2 regions of the Actinoplanes sp. GCM10030250 genome follow, and region 1 is predicted to be linked to the other one. Evidence: riboswitches for the same ligand, from Rfam matches in the RefSeq annotation. Region 1 holds a riboswitch; the other holds the start of a gene.

Region 1 (7,390 bases):
GCATGTCCAGCGGCGCGTCCTGCGAGTACGCGAAGCCGCGATCCGCCTCGTCCAGCTGCAACGAGGAGACCCCGAGGTCGAACAGTCCGCTGTGGATCGCCGGGATGCCGAGCTCGCCGAGCACCCGCGGCAACTCGTGGTAGACCGCGTGCACCAGGTGGACGCGGTCCTCGAAGCGGGCCAGCCGGTGCCGTGAGTGCGCGAGTGCCTCGGTGTCCCGGTCGAGTCCGATCAGGACCACGTCAGGGAACCGCTCCAGCACCGCCTCGGCGTGCCCGCCCAGCCCGAGCGTGAAGTCGACGTGGACGCAACCCGGCAGGGCGAGGGCGGGACCGAGCAGCTCGAGGCAACGCTCGAGCAGCACCGGAACGTGTATGCCCCGCGGCTCCCCCATGACGACCCCCACTGCCCCACTTGATGCGTCTCACCCGGTTGTTTCCCTGCCGTACCGGCCCGGCCGCCCATCCGTACCGCCAGATCCCCATCCGCTCATGTCCCGGCCCGGACTTGCCCGGCCCCGGACACGCGCCTGGCGCCGGGGAAGAGGCGCCAGGAGCGGGAGCGGCTGGAGATCTCGCAGTACGGCGGCAGTGGCGTCCGGGCCGCGCCGGCGGCCCACCGAGGTGCCACGCCCTACAGTCCGCCGGGCAGCACCCCCTCCTCGATGTCAGCGAAGTCTTCCTCGCTGGCCGAGAGGTAGTCGTCCCAGGACTGCTTGTCCCAGATCTCGACCCGGGTGCTGGCTCCGATCACCACGAGGTCGCGCCCGAGGCTCGCGTAATCCCGCAAGTGCGCCGGGATGGTGACCCGGCCCTGCTTGTCGGGAACCTCGTCGTGCGCGCTGGCGAAGAACACCCGGCTGTAAGCCCGGGCGGCCTTGTTCGTCACCGGCGCCTCACGCAGCTGACCGGCGATGCGCTGGAATTCCGGCATCGGGAACACATAAAGACAGCGCTCCTGCCCCTTGGTGATCACGACACCTCCCGCCAGCTCATCACGGAATTTCGCCGGAAGGATCAGCCGGCCCTTCTCGTCGAGGCGCGGGGTGTGCGTGCCGAGGAACATCGGCCCTTCCCCCCTTGCCGTGGCGCCCGCTCCTTCGCGGTGGAGACGGTCCGCCTGTCAACTCGGGCCGGCAGGCCTCGGTGAACTTCCTTGCCCTGCCACTGCGCTCCACTCTACTCCACTTCCCTCCACCTGCAACCCGAAAGCGAACGCTCGCGAGCCGTTTTCGCGGACGAAAGCCCAGTTCAAGGGCGGTGGGGCGCAGTGGAGGGTCAGAGCATGATCAACGAGGTCCGGTTTCCGACATCGGGCGCACGAGGGCCGAAAAGTCCGCCGATTCCGGGCTTCGCGGACCGTTTTTCGCCCGCCGGGGAGGAAAGTGGGGGCCTCGGGGAGGGTCGCGGGGAGGAAAGTGGGGCCGGCGGACCGCCGAACGCAGGAACGCCTGTGGGGCGTGACCCGGACTCGGGTCACGCCCCACAGGCGTCGATTCTTGCTCAGCGGACGATGCCACCACACCGTCGCGCTACACCTTACTTACTTAGGTGCGCTGTGCTCATGTCCTACTACGTGCGCTGTCCTACTTACTACGTGCTTGCTTACTACGTGCTTGCTTACTACGTGCTTGCTTACTACGTGCTTGCTTACTACGTGCTTGCTTACTACGTGCTTGCCACGCGCGCCGAATCAGGCGACGAGGCGGCGTACCACATAGTTCTTGTTCCAGATCTTGTGCTTGCCGACCCGGGCACCGGTGTGCGGCGAGTCGTACACGTAGCCGTTTCCGGCGTAGATCCCGGCGTGGTAGCCGTAGGACCCGTTGCGGAAGACGATCAGGTCGCCGACCCTCTTGTTGCTCTTGGCGACCGACTTGCCGTACCGCTGCTGCGAGTTCGCCTTGTGCGGCAGCTTCTTGCCCGCTGCCTTCTTGTAGACGTACTTGGTGAAGCCGGAGCAGTCGAAACGCTTCGGCCCGGACGCGCCGAACTTGTACAGCGCGCCCTTGTGCTTCTTGGCCTCGGCGAGAACCTTGGCGCCGCTGGCCTTCACGGAGACCTTGATCTTATTGGTGGTCACCTGGTTGAAGCCGTTCCCGGTGAAGATCGTCCGGGTCCACGCGGTCGCCTGGGGCTTCGCGCTGAGCGTGACCGTCCCGTTCTGGTTGCGAACGGTCTCGGTGTCCCACGTCCGCCAGGCGCCCTTGCTGTAGCCCTGGAGCCGGACCGTGCCCTTGGCGATCTTGCCGGTACGCGGGTCGATCACCTTGGCGGTGACCTTGAGGGTGGAGCCCCACTTCAGGCTCCGGGTGCTGACCTTGGTAGCGGCCAGCTTGGGCGTGACCTTCACCGCGGCGGCCGCGGCCACCGGGGTGGGAGCGGCGGCAGAAGCGGCCGAAGTGGCCACCAACTGACCGGCGCAGAGGCAGAGACCCAGAGACAGTGCGACAGTGCCGGTACCGACGGACATGCGACGGCCCCGGCGCGAACTGTGTTCGTGCACGGTAGAGAATTCCCTCCGGCACGCCTGCGAGGTTAGCTGTCGGGTTCGGGCGGGAAGGTTGCCCGGCCGCCGAAGCGGCTTCACCCCGAGGTCCCCCAATGCACCACGCGGAATGCCGCGGTGCGGGAGGACCGATATTGGGTTCCCCGTCCCTGCCCCCTGATGCCTGATGCTTTCGTGCTTGGGGTGATCGCGCCGTCCGGAACGGGGCAGGGCTCGGCGTGAACCAGTCCGGCGCGACCGGTGAGCGGTTGCTCCCGGCCCAACCTTGCTACCTGAATCCGGGCGTGATCGTCACCGTGCGCATCGTCACCCTGAGTAATTGGCATAAACGGTCATGTCCAGTTTGTTACCTCCGCGAGACAAATGCCATTACTCAATGCGGTCACTCGGGCACAGAAGGTAGAAGGTTACGGGTGAAACAGAACACACAAATAGTCTCGCCCCGTCTCGCAACATGACCGAAACGCCCGGACCGGCCAAAACACCGACCGTGCGATGATCTTGATGGTCTGGCAACTGGTCGTAACCTTCGCGTCCGGTACCCTCGCTGGCGTGACGGACGGGAAATTGCCTCTCATCGCCAAGGTCGCGACCTCCGTGTCGAAGACCGCTGCGGCGCTCTCCAGGGCCGCGGGACGCGGCGACGGCTCGGTGATCGGTGGCTGGATCGGCCTCAAGATCGACCCCGACCTGCTCAAGCATCTCGCGTCGGGCCGGGCCGTGGCGCTCGTCTCGGGCACCAACGGCAAGACCACCACGACGCGGCTCACCGCGGCCGCTGTCGGTTATCTCGGCCGGGTCGCCACCAACTCGTTCGGCGCCAACATGCCGACCGGCCACACCTCGGCGCTGGCGAAGGAGGGGCACACCCCGTTCGCCGTGCTGGAGGTCGACGAGCACTACCTGGCTCAGGTCATCGACGCCACGAACCCCCGGGTGGTGGCGCTGCTCAACCTCTCCCGCGACCAGCTGGACCGGGCGAAGGAGGTGGCGATGATGGCGCAGCTGTGGAAAGCGGCACTCGCCGGCCACCCCGACATCCGGGTGGTCGCCAACGCCGATGACCCGATGGTGGTCTGGGCGGCGAGCACCAGCCCGCAGGTCACCTGGTTCAGCGCCGGCCAGCGCTGGCACGACGACTCGTTCGTCTGCCCGGAGAGCGGCCACCCGATCGAGCGGGCCAACGGCGACTGGTGGTGCGCCGGCTGCCCGCTGCGCCGCCCCCGGCCGAACTGGACGGTCGAGGAGGAGGGCGTGATCGACCCGCGCGGCGACTGGCACATGGTGAAACTCCAGCTGCCGGGCCGCGTCAACGTCGGCAACGCGGCCACCGCTCTCGCCGTCGCGGCCGAGTTCGGGGTGCGCCCGATAGAGGCACTCCCCCGCCTCTCCCGGGTGACGTCGATCGCCGGCCGTTACGCACAGGTGGATCGGGACGGGCGCAACATCCGGCTGCTGCTCGCGAAGAACCCGGCCAGCTGGCTGGAGGCGTTCGACATGGCTGATCATGCCCCTACGCTGCTCTCCATCAACGCACGCGACCCCGACGGCCTGGACACCTCATGGCTGTGGGACGTCGATTTCGCACCGCTGCGCACCCGCCCCGTGCTGATCACCGGTGACCGTGCGTATGACCTCGCCGTCCGGCTCGAGGTGAACCAGGTGCCGTTCCGGCACGTACTCAGTTTCGACGAGGCGTTGCGGGCCGTACCCCCCGGCCGCCTCGAAGTGATCGCCAACTACACGGCGTTCCAGGACATCCGAGCGGAGTTGGACCGTGTCAACTGAGGCCCTGCGGATCGTGTGGATCTACCCCGACCTGCTGTCCACCTACGGTGACCGGGGCAACCTGCTGATCCTGGCGCACCGGGCGGCGGCCCGCGGCATCCCGGTCGAGACCTACGAGGTCCGCTCCGACCAGCAGATGCCCACCACCGCCGACATCTATCTGATCGGCGGCGGCGAGGACGGCCCCCAGTCCCTCGCCGCGCAGCGCCTGATCGCCGACGGCGGCGTGCACCGGGCGGTCAACCAGGGTGCCGCCGTGCTGGCGATCTGCGCCGGTTACCAACTCTTCGGTCACTCGTTCTTCGCCAAGGGGGCCAAAGTCGCCGGGCTCGGCCTGCTCGACATCTCCTCGGACCGGGGCGAGACCCGGGCCGTCGGAGAGTTGCGCGGCGACATCGACCCCCGGCTCGGGCTGCCGCCGCTCACCGGCTTCGAGAACCACGGCGGTCGTACGCATCTCGGCCAGCACGCCGCACCACTGGCCCGGGTCACCGCCGGCGTCGGCAACGACGGCCAGACCGAAGGCGCCTGGGCAGGCAAGATCCTCGGCACCTACTCGCACGGCCCGGCGCTCGCCCGCAACCCAGCGATAGCCGATCTGCTACTGAACTGGTCCACCGGCGCGGATAGGCTTGCGCCCCTGGACGACACCTGGCCCGACCGGCTGAGGGGCGAACGGCTCGCCGCCGCGACCCCGGCCTGACCCGCTAGACCTTGACCTGAACCGACGACAGTTGGGGCGGTATGCCTGCATGACCGACATCCTGATCGCCCCGCGGGGCGTTGACTCCGCGGACCCTCAGGCAGTTGCTCACGCTGCGCCATCCGCCACAGCTCCCCAGGCTGTGGCCCCCGAGGCTGCGGCTGGGGCGGAGGGCGCTCCGATCAGCTGGAAGCGCCGCCTCGCCCGGTTCGGCATGCTCGGCGTCGTGGTGGGTGCCCTCGCGGTAGCCGCCGCCACGCTCCCTCTGCGCGACATCGGCACCAGCGTCGACAACCTCGGCCCCGGCGCACCCGCCGCCGTGGCAGTGGTGGGCGGGCTGCTGCTCTCGGTGCTGGTACCCCGTACCGCGATCACCCTCCTGTGCGGCCTCCTGCTGGGCGCCGCCACCGGTGCGATCGCAGCCCTCGCGGCCGCCATCATCGCGGCCACCGCCACCTACTACGCCGGCCGCTGGGCAGGCCGCGGCGCCCTGAAGGCCCGCGCCGGCAGCCGCCTCGACCGCCTCGACGGCTGGCTCAACCGCCGGGGACTGGCCGCCGTCCTGCTGGTGCGCTTCCTCCCGCTGGCCCCGTTCGGCCTCGTCGGCTACGCCTACGGCACCACGAGCGTCTGCCGCAAGCGCTACCTGCTCGGCACCACGATCGCCGCCATCCCCTCCACGGTCACCTACGCCGTGATCGGCGCCGCCGTGGCCGCCCCCGGCGACATGAACGCCGCCACCCTCGCCCCCGCGGCCATCGGCTTCGCCCTCTCCACCGCCATCGTCCTCCGCTGGCGCTACACCTCCCGCCGCGCCTCTGCAGCCGCCGTCGCAGCCGCCGCCTGATCGCAGCCGCCGCGTCCGCAGCCCGCCTCCGCAGCCGCCCAGCCCGGAGCCGCCGCGTCCGCAGTCCCCTGCTGACCCAGCCCGAACCCCACAAACCCGCACGAAGCCGGCAGCCCTGAGGGCCGCCGGCTTCGTCGTTCCCACCGTTCTACAGTCCGACCACTCGCCACCGGCCCCTCCTTTCGCTCCTCCACCGCGATCTTGTGAAGATCGCGCCAACCGTTGCTCCGCAAGTCCACAAGATCGCGGAAGGGCGACGCGGCGCGGCGCGAGCAGCGCGGATGGCGCGGCGCGAGCAGCGCGGATGGCGCGAGCAGCGCGGATGGCGCGAGCAGCGCGGATGGCGCGAGCAGCGCGGATGGCGGGCGGGGCGGGAGCGGTGGGTCAGTGGAGTAATGGGGTGTCTGGTGGGGCGGTGGGGTGGAGGGCGTAGTCGAGGTACCCGAGAAAATCGGTGCGGCGGTGGAACGGATTGCGGTACTGGGGAGCGCCGCCGCAACGAAGCCGGAGAGCCTCTTCGAGGATGCGGTCCCAGCCGGGATAGCTGCGGAGGGCGTAACGGCCCGCTTCCGTCTTGGAGGTGACCCGGCCCAGGACCAGGGAGTGCCGCAGCCGGGTGACGCCCAGGACACCCCAGGAGACGGCCCACGACGTGAGGCTGCCGGGGTGGCGGCGGATGCTCTGGGACCACGGCCGCCAGTAGGACTCCAGGTTCTCCCGGGTCGAGGCGGCCAGCGCGGGCCAGTCGGTGAAGATCTCCGGCTTGGCGGGGCCACGCAGCGCAACACCGGCCTGGGCCAGCACGTGCCAGGTCACCAGGTGGCGTTCGAACCGGGAGGAGGGCAGTATCCGGTTCTCGTGGACGGCAGGACCGGGCGGCACCGTGGAGGGGTCGGCCCGCAGGTCTTCCCAGGTGACGTAGAGGCCGTCGAAGTGGGGACGGCGGGGCATCCCGTGGTGGATCTCCCGCACCAGTGCCGGATCGGCGGGGTCCTGGGTGACCGCGACGAAGTCGATGTCGCTGACGCCGGGGTGGTAGTCGCCGAGCGCCACCGAACCCTGCAGGTAGAGGCCCTCCACCAGGCCCGGGGCGAGGATGTCCGCGCGGACCAGGAACTCGGTCGCGATCAGGTCGTAGGACATGGCCCGCCACGTTTCCACATGACGGGCCATTCCCGCGACCTCACCGCCGGCGCAAACCGGCGCAAAGACGACAGCCGGGCCACCCCGAGCACGACAGCGGCCGCAGGCCGGACGGCTCAGATGACGACGCTGACCAGGCGGCCGGGAACCACGATGACCTTCTTCGGGTCACGGCCTGCCAGGACGTCGGCGACGGCGGCCAGCGCGGCTGCCCGTACATCTGCCTCGCCGGTCTCCGGCGCCACCTCGACCCGGCCTCGGACCTTGCCGTTGACCTGGACCGGATAGGTGATCGAATCGGCGACCAGCTGCGCCGGGTCGGCCTCGGGGAAGCCCGCGTAAGCCAGCGACCCGGAGTGCCCCAGCTTGCCCCACAGCTCCTCGGCCAGGTGCGGGGCGAA
Region 2 (7,390 bases), on a different contig from region 1:
CTGTCCGACCAGCTTGTCCCCGACGGCCTGCTGGTGGGTCCGCAGGGCTCGCTGCAGAGTCTCGGCGATCTGCGGGTTCCGCGCGGCCTCGGCCATCAGGTCCGGGATGATCTGCGAGGCGATCCGGTGCTGGAGCGCCCGGCTCACGATCATCATGAGGAGCTCGAGGTCGCCGGCGAAGCTGCCGGTGTCGGGGAGCGGAACCTTACGCTCCGCAACATCCGAAATGATCTCCATGACCATCTCGAGCTTGTTGCTCCACCGGCGGTAGATTGCGGTCTTGCCGACCCCCGCGCGGCGGGCCACCGCCTCGATGGACAATCGGCCGTAGCCGACCTCCGCCAACTCGTTCATGACCGCGTTGCGGATCGCCACGGTGATGTCGCCTCGGAGCACCGCCGCTCCGGCAGGTGCGCGCTTTACTGTCGCCACACAGTTCACTATAGCGCTACGACGTAACGGTTGCGTTCCGCCGTTTGGTCAGCTACCGTCGAAACTCACGTCGATACGACCCCGTCCCATCGGCGTCAGTGGGTCCCTGTCATGCTGCTAGCTGTGTTCTCGCGCAAGCCATCGGAACCCGCTGCCTCCCACGGGCCGACTAGATCGGAGCACCACCCCATGCCAGAGACGGCGGTTGCCGACGCCGGCACCGGGCTCTCCCCCAAGGAGCTGGCCCGCCGGCACGGCCTGAGCGCTTCGGGCCGCCTGCCCGGCCTCATGGAGTACACGCGCCAGCTGTTGTCCTACCGGCACTTCATCCAGGCGCACGCCAGCGCGAAGATGTCGTCCGCGCTCGGCACCACGAAACTCGGCACGGTGTGGCAGGTCCTCACGCCGATCATCAACGCCGCGGTCTACTACGTGATCTTCGGCGTGATCCTGGGCGGCCGTGAGGGCGTCACGAACTTCATCGCGTACCTCTGTGCCGGTGTGTTCGTGTTCCAGTTCACCCAGTCGATCGTGCAGAACGGCATCAACGCGATCACCGGCAACCTCGGCCTGATCCGCGCGCTGCACTTCCCGCGAGCGAGCCTGCCGCTGTCGGTCGCCCTGGTGGAGATCCGCAACTTCGTGGTGGCGCTCTTCGTCCTGATGGGCATCGTGCTGATCACCGGTGAGCCGATCACCCTGGAATGGCTGCTCGTCATCCCGGTGCTGTTCCTCCAGTCGATCTTCAACACCGGCCTCGCGCTGGCCGCGGCCAAGTTCGGTGCCAAGGTCCGCGACGTCAAGCAGCTGATTCCGTTCATCATGCGGTTCTGGATGTACGGCTCCGCCGTGCTCTACCCGGTCTCGCTCTTCTCCGAGCACCTGCAGGGCTGGAAGCTGGCGGTCGTCCAGGCGAACCCGCTGCTGATCTTCATCGAGCTGATGCGCCACTCGCTGATGGAGGACGTGAAGCTGGCCGGCCCGCCCGCGCTGCTCTGGACTCAGGCGGTCATCTGGACGGTGCTCGTGGGCATCGGCGGTTTTGTCTACTTCTGGCGCGGAGAGAAGGGCTACGGCCGTGGCTGACAACGAGCGGGTTCCCACCGTCATCGCGGACAAGGCCCACATCATCTACAAGGTGCACAGCTCGGCCTCGCCAGGCAGTGGCAGCCCGCTGGCCAGCTTCAAGCGGCTGGTCACCGGTGGCAAGGGCGCGAACGTCCGCGAGGTGCACGCGGTCAAGGGCGTCAGCTTCGTGGCCTACCGGGGCGAGGCGATCGGGCTGATCGGCAGCAACGGGTCCGGCAAGTCGACCCTGCTGCGGGCGGTTGCCGGCCTGCTGCCGGTGGCCCGCGGGAAGATCTACGCCTCCGGCCAGCCGTCGCTGCTCGGCGTGAACGCCGCGCTGATGAACGAGCTGCCCGGCGAGCGCAACGTCGAGTTGGGCTGCCTGGCGATGGGCATGTCACCGGCCGAGGTGAAGACGAAGAAGGACGGCATCATCGAGTTCTCCGGCATCAACGAGCGGGGCGACTTCTCCTCGCTGCCGATGCGGACCTACTCCTCCGGCATGGCCGCCCGGCTGCGCTTCTCCATCGCCGCCGCGAAGCAGCACGACGTCCTGCTCATCGACGAGGCCCTCGCCACCGGTGACGCCAAGTTCCGCCGCCGCAGCGAGGCGCGGGTGCGTGAGCTGCGTGCCGAGGCCGGCACGGTCTTCCTGGTCAGCCACAGCGAGCAGTCGATCCGGGACACCTGCGACCGCAGCATATGGCTGGAGTCCGGCGAGATCCGGGCCGACGGGCCGACCGACGAGGTGTTGCGCGAGTACGAGGCCTACATGCGTAAGTAGGCCTCGTACCGCGCGATCAGTTCACCGGCTCAGTTCACCGACAGGTGCACGTGGTTGGTGTGGTCGCTGGACGGGTCGCCACCCGCCCCGCTGTAGGACTTCCAGCCGCTGCTCGGTAGCCAGATCCGCCGGAACCAGATGACGTAGAGCACGTCCAGCTTCTCGGCGTTGTTGATGAAGTAGTTCGCCAGGTTGTTGCCGTACGTCTTGCTCGCACCCGTGGCATCGCCGCCGAAACCACTCTTGTCGGCGGCGAAGTCACAGGCCCGGCCCTTGGGATGCTCACCGCTGTTCTGCTCGCGGAAGCAGTGCACATACCGGGTGAAGCCGTCCGACTTCGCCTGCTTCAGCGCGTGCAGCGTGCGCGGGGTGATACAGCCGCCGCTTGTCGGGTCGTCCTCGGAGCAGCCGTTGCCGGCGTTGCTCGGCGCCGGGTCGGCCGAGGCGCTGCCGCCGCCGTCACCCGACTGGCCGGCGTCCGCGCCCTGGTTGGCCTTCTTCAGCGCGGTCTCGGCCTGAGTCTTGCGCTTGGCCATCACATTGACCTGCTTCTGCTGGTCGCGGACGGCGGTGTCGATGGCGATCTTGGCCCGCTGCTGGTCGCTGCGGGTGGTCTTGAGGTCGGCGATCGCGGCGTTCTGCTGAGCCGCCACGGTGGCCAGTGTCTCGACCCGGTCCAGGAAGCTGTCCGTCGAGTTCGCGGTGACCAGGGCGGACAACGTGCCCATCCGGCCCGAGGTGTAGGCCTGCTGCGCGATCTCGTCGAGGGCGTCCTGCTGGGGGCCGAGCGCGGCGTCGAGGCGCTTGAGTTCGGCGGTCAGGTCGGTCTGCTGCTGCTTGGACTTCTTCAGACTCGCCTTGGCCTTGACGTAACCGCTGGAGGCGTCTTCGAGTTGTTCGATGAGGGACTTGGAACCGCCCTCACCGTCGTCGCCGTTTTCACCCGGCGCGGCGAGGGGACGGGGGGCCGCGGTGGCCGGCGACGCGGCGACGGCCAGCCCGCACACGGCGACGAGCAGCGCCATGACCGCTGCCAATCGCCGCGCAGTCTGATCCTGCACTGGCATTTCCTTCCGTCGGCCGCCGGCCGGGTTAGCTGACGGGTTCGGGACGAAGGAAATCCCTACCGCGAACGCGGATTCACCCCATGGGGAAATGTGGTTCCCCGGCTCGCCACGAGGGCGATTAGGCGGCGGCCCCCTGGCGGGAACCGGCTCCGACCATACCCACTGCATCGACAGATCGACAGTTCTCGTACGCAGCGCAATTGCATCACCACATGAAGTGATGCGATTACAGAAAGTCGTTGACAGGTAACAATTTTCGCGGTTCCTTGGGACCTGATGCGCGGCGATATCTCGGGTAAACTCCACTCCGGTCCTGCCAGGACGGCACCGCCCCCGAGTTGCCGGCAGGCCGCCGCCCAATCGCCCGAAAGGCGAGCCGGGGAACCAGGTCACTGGGGTGAATCCGCAGTATGCGGTAGGGATTGCTTCCGTCCCGAACCCGTCAGCTAACTCGGTCGGCGGTGACAAGGAAGGAACGGTTGATGACCGCAAGTCCCCGCCGGTGGCTGACGCTTGCGCTGGCGCCCCTCGTGGCTACGGCACTGTTTGTGTCACCCGCCACATCGGCGTCCGCGGCCCCGGGAGGTAGTTCGCCGACCGCCGAGGAGGAGGGCAACGCCGATTTATCCACAGCGATGGAGTCGACCAACCGGCGCTATGTCGCCGCGAAGGGTGCCGTCGCGGAATCCCGGAAGAACCAGAAGAAACTGGCCGGTGACATCAAGGCCGCCGAGAGCCGCCGGGACGCTCTGATTCCCGAGGTCAACTCGATCGCGCGGCAGCAGTATCAGACGGGCAACCTCAGCGCCGTCGGCTTCCTGCTCCAGGCCAGCTCGTCGAACGACTTCATGAGCAAGGCGATCTCTCTCGAGGAGATCAACAAGCTCCACGACGAGAAGCTGCACGAGCTCAACGAGGCGATCGCCACGGTCACCGAGAGCAAGACGAAACTCGATGCCGAGCTCAAGAACGAGCAGCAGCAGCTGACCATCCTGCAGAAGCAGAAGGACTCCGCCGACAAGCAGCTCGACCTGCTGGGCGGCGGTACCGGCATCAACAAGACCATCACCCGGGGCTTCGTCGACGCCAAGTCGAAGGAGGCCTCCCCCGCGCCTCGAAACGCCAGCGGCGGTTTCTCCAGCGAGGGGTGCACCGAGAGGGACGAGACCACGAGCGGTTGCGTGACGAAGCGCACCCTCCACATGTACAAGGAAGTGCGCAAGGCCAACTTCAAACGCTTCGTCGGCTGTCACCGCAACGGCGGGCCGTTCGAGCACCCCAAGGGCCGTGCCTGCGACTGGTCTCTGCAGAAGAGCGGATTCTCGGCTGCGCACAACGACGACATGATGCGGTACGGCAACGACCTGACCGCGTTCCTGGTGCGTAACGCCGACAAGCTCGGCATCTACTACGTCATCTGGTACAAGCAGATCTGGTTCCCGGCGACGAACGAGTGGCGCTCGTACAGCGGCCCGAGTGACCACACGGACCACGTGCACGTATCGATGCTCTAGAACCTCACGGAAAAGCCCCCGTCCTCCTCGAGGACGGGGGCTTTCTCGTTTCCGCTGGGGTCAGTGCACCGCGCGGCGCACCGGTGCCCGGCCGGCCGGCTGCGACGGCGCGGGACCGACCGGGATCGCCGGCGGAATCGCCATGGTCACCGGGCGCACCTGGGTCACCTCGGTCTCCTTGCCGTGGTGCAGCAGCGTCAGCCGGGCCGAGCCGCCGCCGTTGCGCAGCGAGTAGGTGACGTCCTCGGAGGTCACGTTCACCCGCAGCCGCAGACCGCGCCAGAGCAGCGAGAACTCCAGGTTGTTGATCCGGCTGGGCAGTCGCGGCGCGAAGCTGAGCTGACCGTTGAAGTCGCGCATGCCGCCCAGGCCGGCGACGAGCGCGATCCAGGAACCGGCGAGCGACGCCACGTGCACGCCGTCCCGCGCGTTGCGGTGCAGGTCGTGCAGGTCCATCAGGGCGGCTTCGCCCAGGTAGTCGTGGGCAAGCTCCAGGTGGCCGGTCTCGGCTGCCATGACGGCCTGCACACAGGCGGACAGAGAAGAGTCGCGTACGGTACGCGCGTCGTAGTACGCGAAGTTACGCGCCTTCTCGTCCGGCGTGAACGCGTCCCCGCGGATGTACATCGCCATCACCAGGTCGGCCTGCTTGATCACCTGCTTGCGGTACAGGTCGAAGTACGGGAAGTTCAGCAGCAGCGGGTAGCCCTCCGGCGGAGTGTTCTCGAAGTCCCACTCCTGGAGCCGGGTGAAGCCCTCGCACTGCTGGTGCACCCCGAGTTCCTTGTCGTACGGGATGGCAACCGCCGCCGCCGCGTCCCGCCACGACGCCGCTTCCTCGTCGTCGACGCCGAACTTGCGAGCCAGGTCGGGATGCCGCTTACAGGCGTCGACAGCGGTCATCAGGTTCTGCTGCGCCATCAGGTTCGTGTAGATGTTGTCGTCGACCACTGCCGTGTACTCGTCCGGGCCGGTGACGCCGTCGATGTGGAAGCGCCCGTGCCGGTCGTGGTGACCCAGCGAGCGCCACAGCCGGGCGGTCTCGACAAGCAGCTCCAGGCCGACCTCACGCTCGAAGTCGTAGTCGCCGGTGGCCTGGACGTACCGCCGGACCGCGTCGGCGATGTCGGCGCCGATGTGGAAGCCCGCCGTGCCCGCCGGCCAGTAACCGGAGCACTCCTGGCCGCGGATGGTCCGCCACGGGAACGCCGCGCCCTGCAGGCCGAGCGTCTGTGCCCGCTCCCGGGCGAGGTCCAGCGTCGAGTGGCGCCACCGCAGCACGTCGGCCGCCGCTGAGGGCTGCGTGTACGTCAGGGCGGGCAGCACGAACGTCTCGGCGTCCCAGAACGTGTGCCCGTCGTACCCGGGGCCGGTGAGGCCCTTCGAGCCGATCGGGCGCTGCTCCGCCCGGGCACCGGCCTGCAGCGTGTGGAAGAGGCCGAATCGGACGGCCTGCTGCACCTCCGGGTCACCTTCGACGCGGACGTCGGAGTGGTCCCAGAACGCGTCCAGGTATTCCCGCTGCTGCTCGACCAGGCCTTCCCAGCCGTCCAGGCGTGCACTGGCCAGCGCGGCGCCGACCTGGTCACGCACCGCGGGCAGCGAGCGCATGCTCGACCACCCGTACGCCGCGAACTTGACGACCCGCAGCTTCTGACCCGGCTCCAGCCGGCAGGCGACGGTGGTCCGCAGCCAGTCGGGGTGCCCCTCGGTCGTGATGGCGTGCCGGCCCGGCGTCTCCACCAGGTGCTCCATGGCCGCGGCCATCCGCAGGTCGCTGGCCTTGGTGCGGTGCACCAGGATGCCGCCGGTCGGCTGCTCCATCATCTCTTCGGCCTGCAGCGGCCGGTCCAGGACCGCCGCCACCCGCGGGTCCTTGCTCATCGGCGGAAGCTGCTCGTTCGCCACCAGCTCGGACTGCAGGATCAGCCGCGCGGAGACGTCGAGCGGCTCGACCTCGTAGAGGAAGGCGACGATCGCGCGCTGGGTGAACGACACCAGGCGCACCGAGCGCACCCGGATGCCCTGGCCCGACGGGGACACCCACTCCACGACCCGCTCGAGCGTGCCGGCACGCAGGTCCAGGCAGCGCTCGTGGGACCGCAGTTCGCCGTAGCGCACGTCGAACGGCTCGTCGTTGACGAGCAGTCGCATCAGCTTGGCGTTGGTCACGTTGACCATGGTCTGACCGGACTCCGGGAAGCCGTACCCCGCCTCGGCGTGCGGCAGCGGCCGCAGCTCGTAGAACGAGTTGAGGTAGCTGCCGGGGAGGCCGTGCGGCTCGCCCTCGTCAAGGTTTCCGCGTATCCCGATATGGCCGTTCGAGAGAGCGAACACCGACTCGGACTGGGCCAGCAGGTCCAGGTCGAGCCGGGTCTCTCGGATGTGCCAAGGGTCGACGGGGTAGGCCCGTTCACGGATCACGGTCGTGCCTCTCGTTACGGAAAGAGGAGGTCTTACTGAGTGAGGAGTTCGGACAGGTCGGTCACCACCACGTCAGCGCCGTTCGCACGGAGCGCCTCCGC

The links. Region 1 has a riboswitch for cyclic di-AMP ahead of ACFQV6_RS28940 (C40 family peptidase). Riboswitches for the same ligand answer to the same signal wherever they lie in the genome.
Region 2: another riboswitch for cyclic di-AMP. It lies ahead of ACFQV6_RS12810 (coiled-coil domain-containing protein); the one in region 1 lies ahead of ACFQV6_RS28940 (C40 family peptidase).

The regions. Positions count from the first base shown of each region.
Region 1 covers NZ_JBHTDO010000026.1:53,423-60,812, reverse strand. Annotated here, with positions in the region: gene rsmH (16S rRNA (cytosine(1402)-N(4))-methyltransferase RsmH) at 1-394, opposite strand, end outside; gene mraZ (division/cell wall cluster transcriptional repressor MraZ) at 634-1,065, opposite strand; gene ACFQV6_RS28940 (C40 family peptidase) at 1,693-2,472, opposite strand; cyclic di-AMP (ydaO/yuaA leader) riboswitch at 2,512-2,687, opposite strand; gene ACFQV6_RS28935 (MurT ligase domain-containing protein) at 3,076-4,296, shown strand; gene ACFQV6_RS28930 (type 1 glutamine amidotransferase) at 4,286-4,999, shown strand; gene ACFQV6_RS28925 (TVP38/TMEM64 family protein) at 5,142-5,846, shown strand; gene ACFQV6_RS28920 (nucleotidyltransferase domain-containing protein) at 6,231-6,989, opposite strand; gene leuS (leucine--tRNA ligase) at 7,106-7,390, opposite strand, start outside.
Region 2 covers NZ_JBHTDO010000007.1:206,086-213,475, reverse strand. Annotated here, with positions in the region: gene ACFQV6_RS12830 (TetR/AcrR family transcriptional regulator) at 1-432, opposite strand, end outside; gene ACFQV6_RS12825 (ABC transporter permease) at 622-1,518, shown strand; gene ACFQV6_RS12820 (ABC transporter ATP-binding protein) at 1,511-2,284, shown strand; gene ACFQV6_RS12815 (coiled-coil domain-containing protein) at 2,314-3,351, opposite strand; cyclic di-AMP (ydaO/yuaA leader) riboswitch at 3,350-3,486, opposite strand; cyclic di-AMP (ydaO/yuaA leader) riboswitch at 3,695-3,829, shown strand; gene ACFQV6_RS12810 (coiled-coil domain-containing protein) at 3,834-4,865, shown strand; gene ACFQV6_RS12805 (glycoside hydrolase family 65 protein) at 4,926-7,289, opposite strand; gene ACFQV6_RS12800 (HAD family hydrolase) at 7,322-7,390, opposite strand, start outside.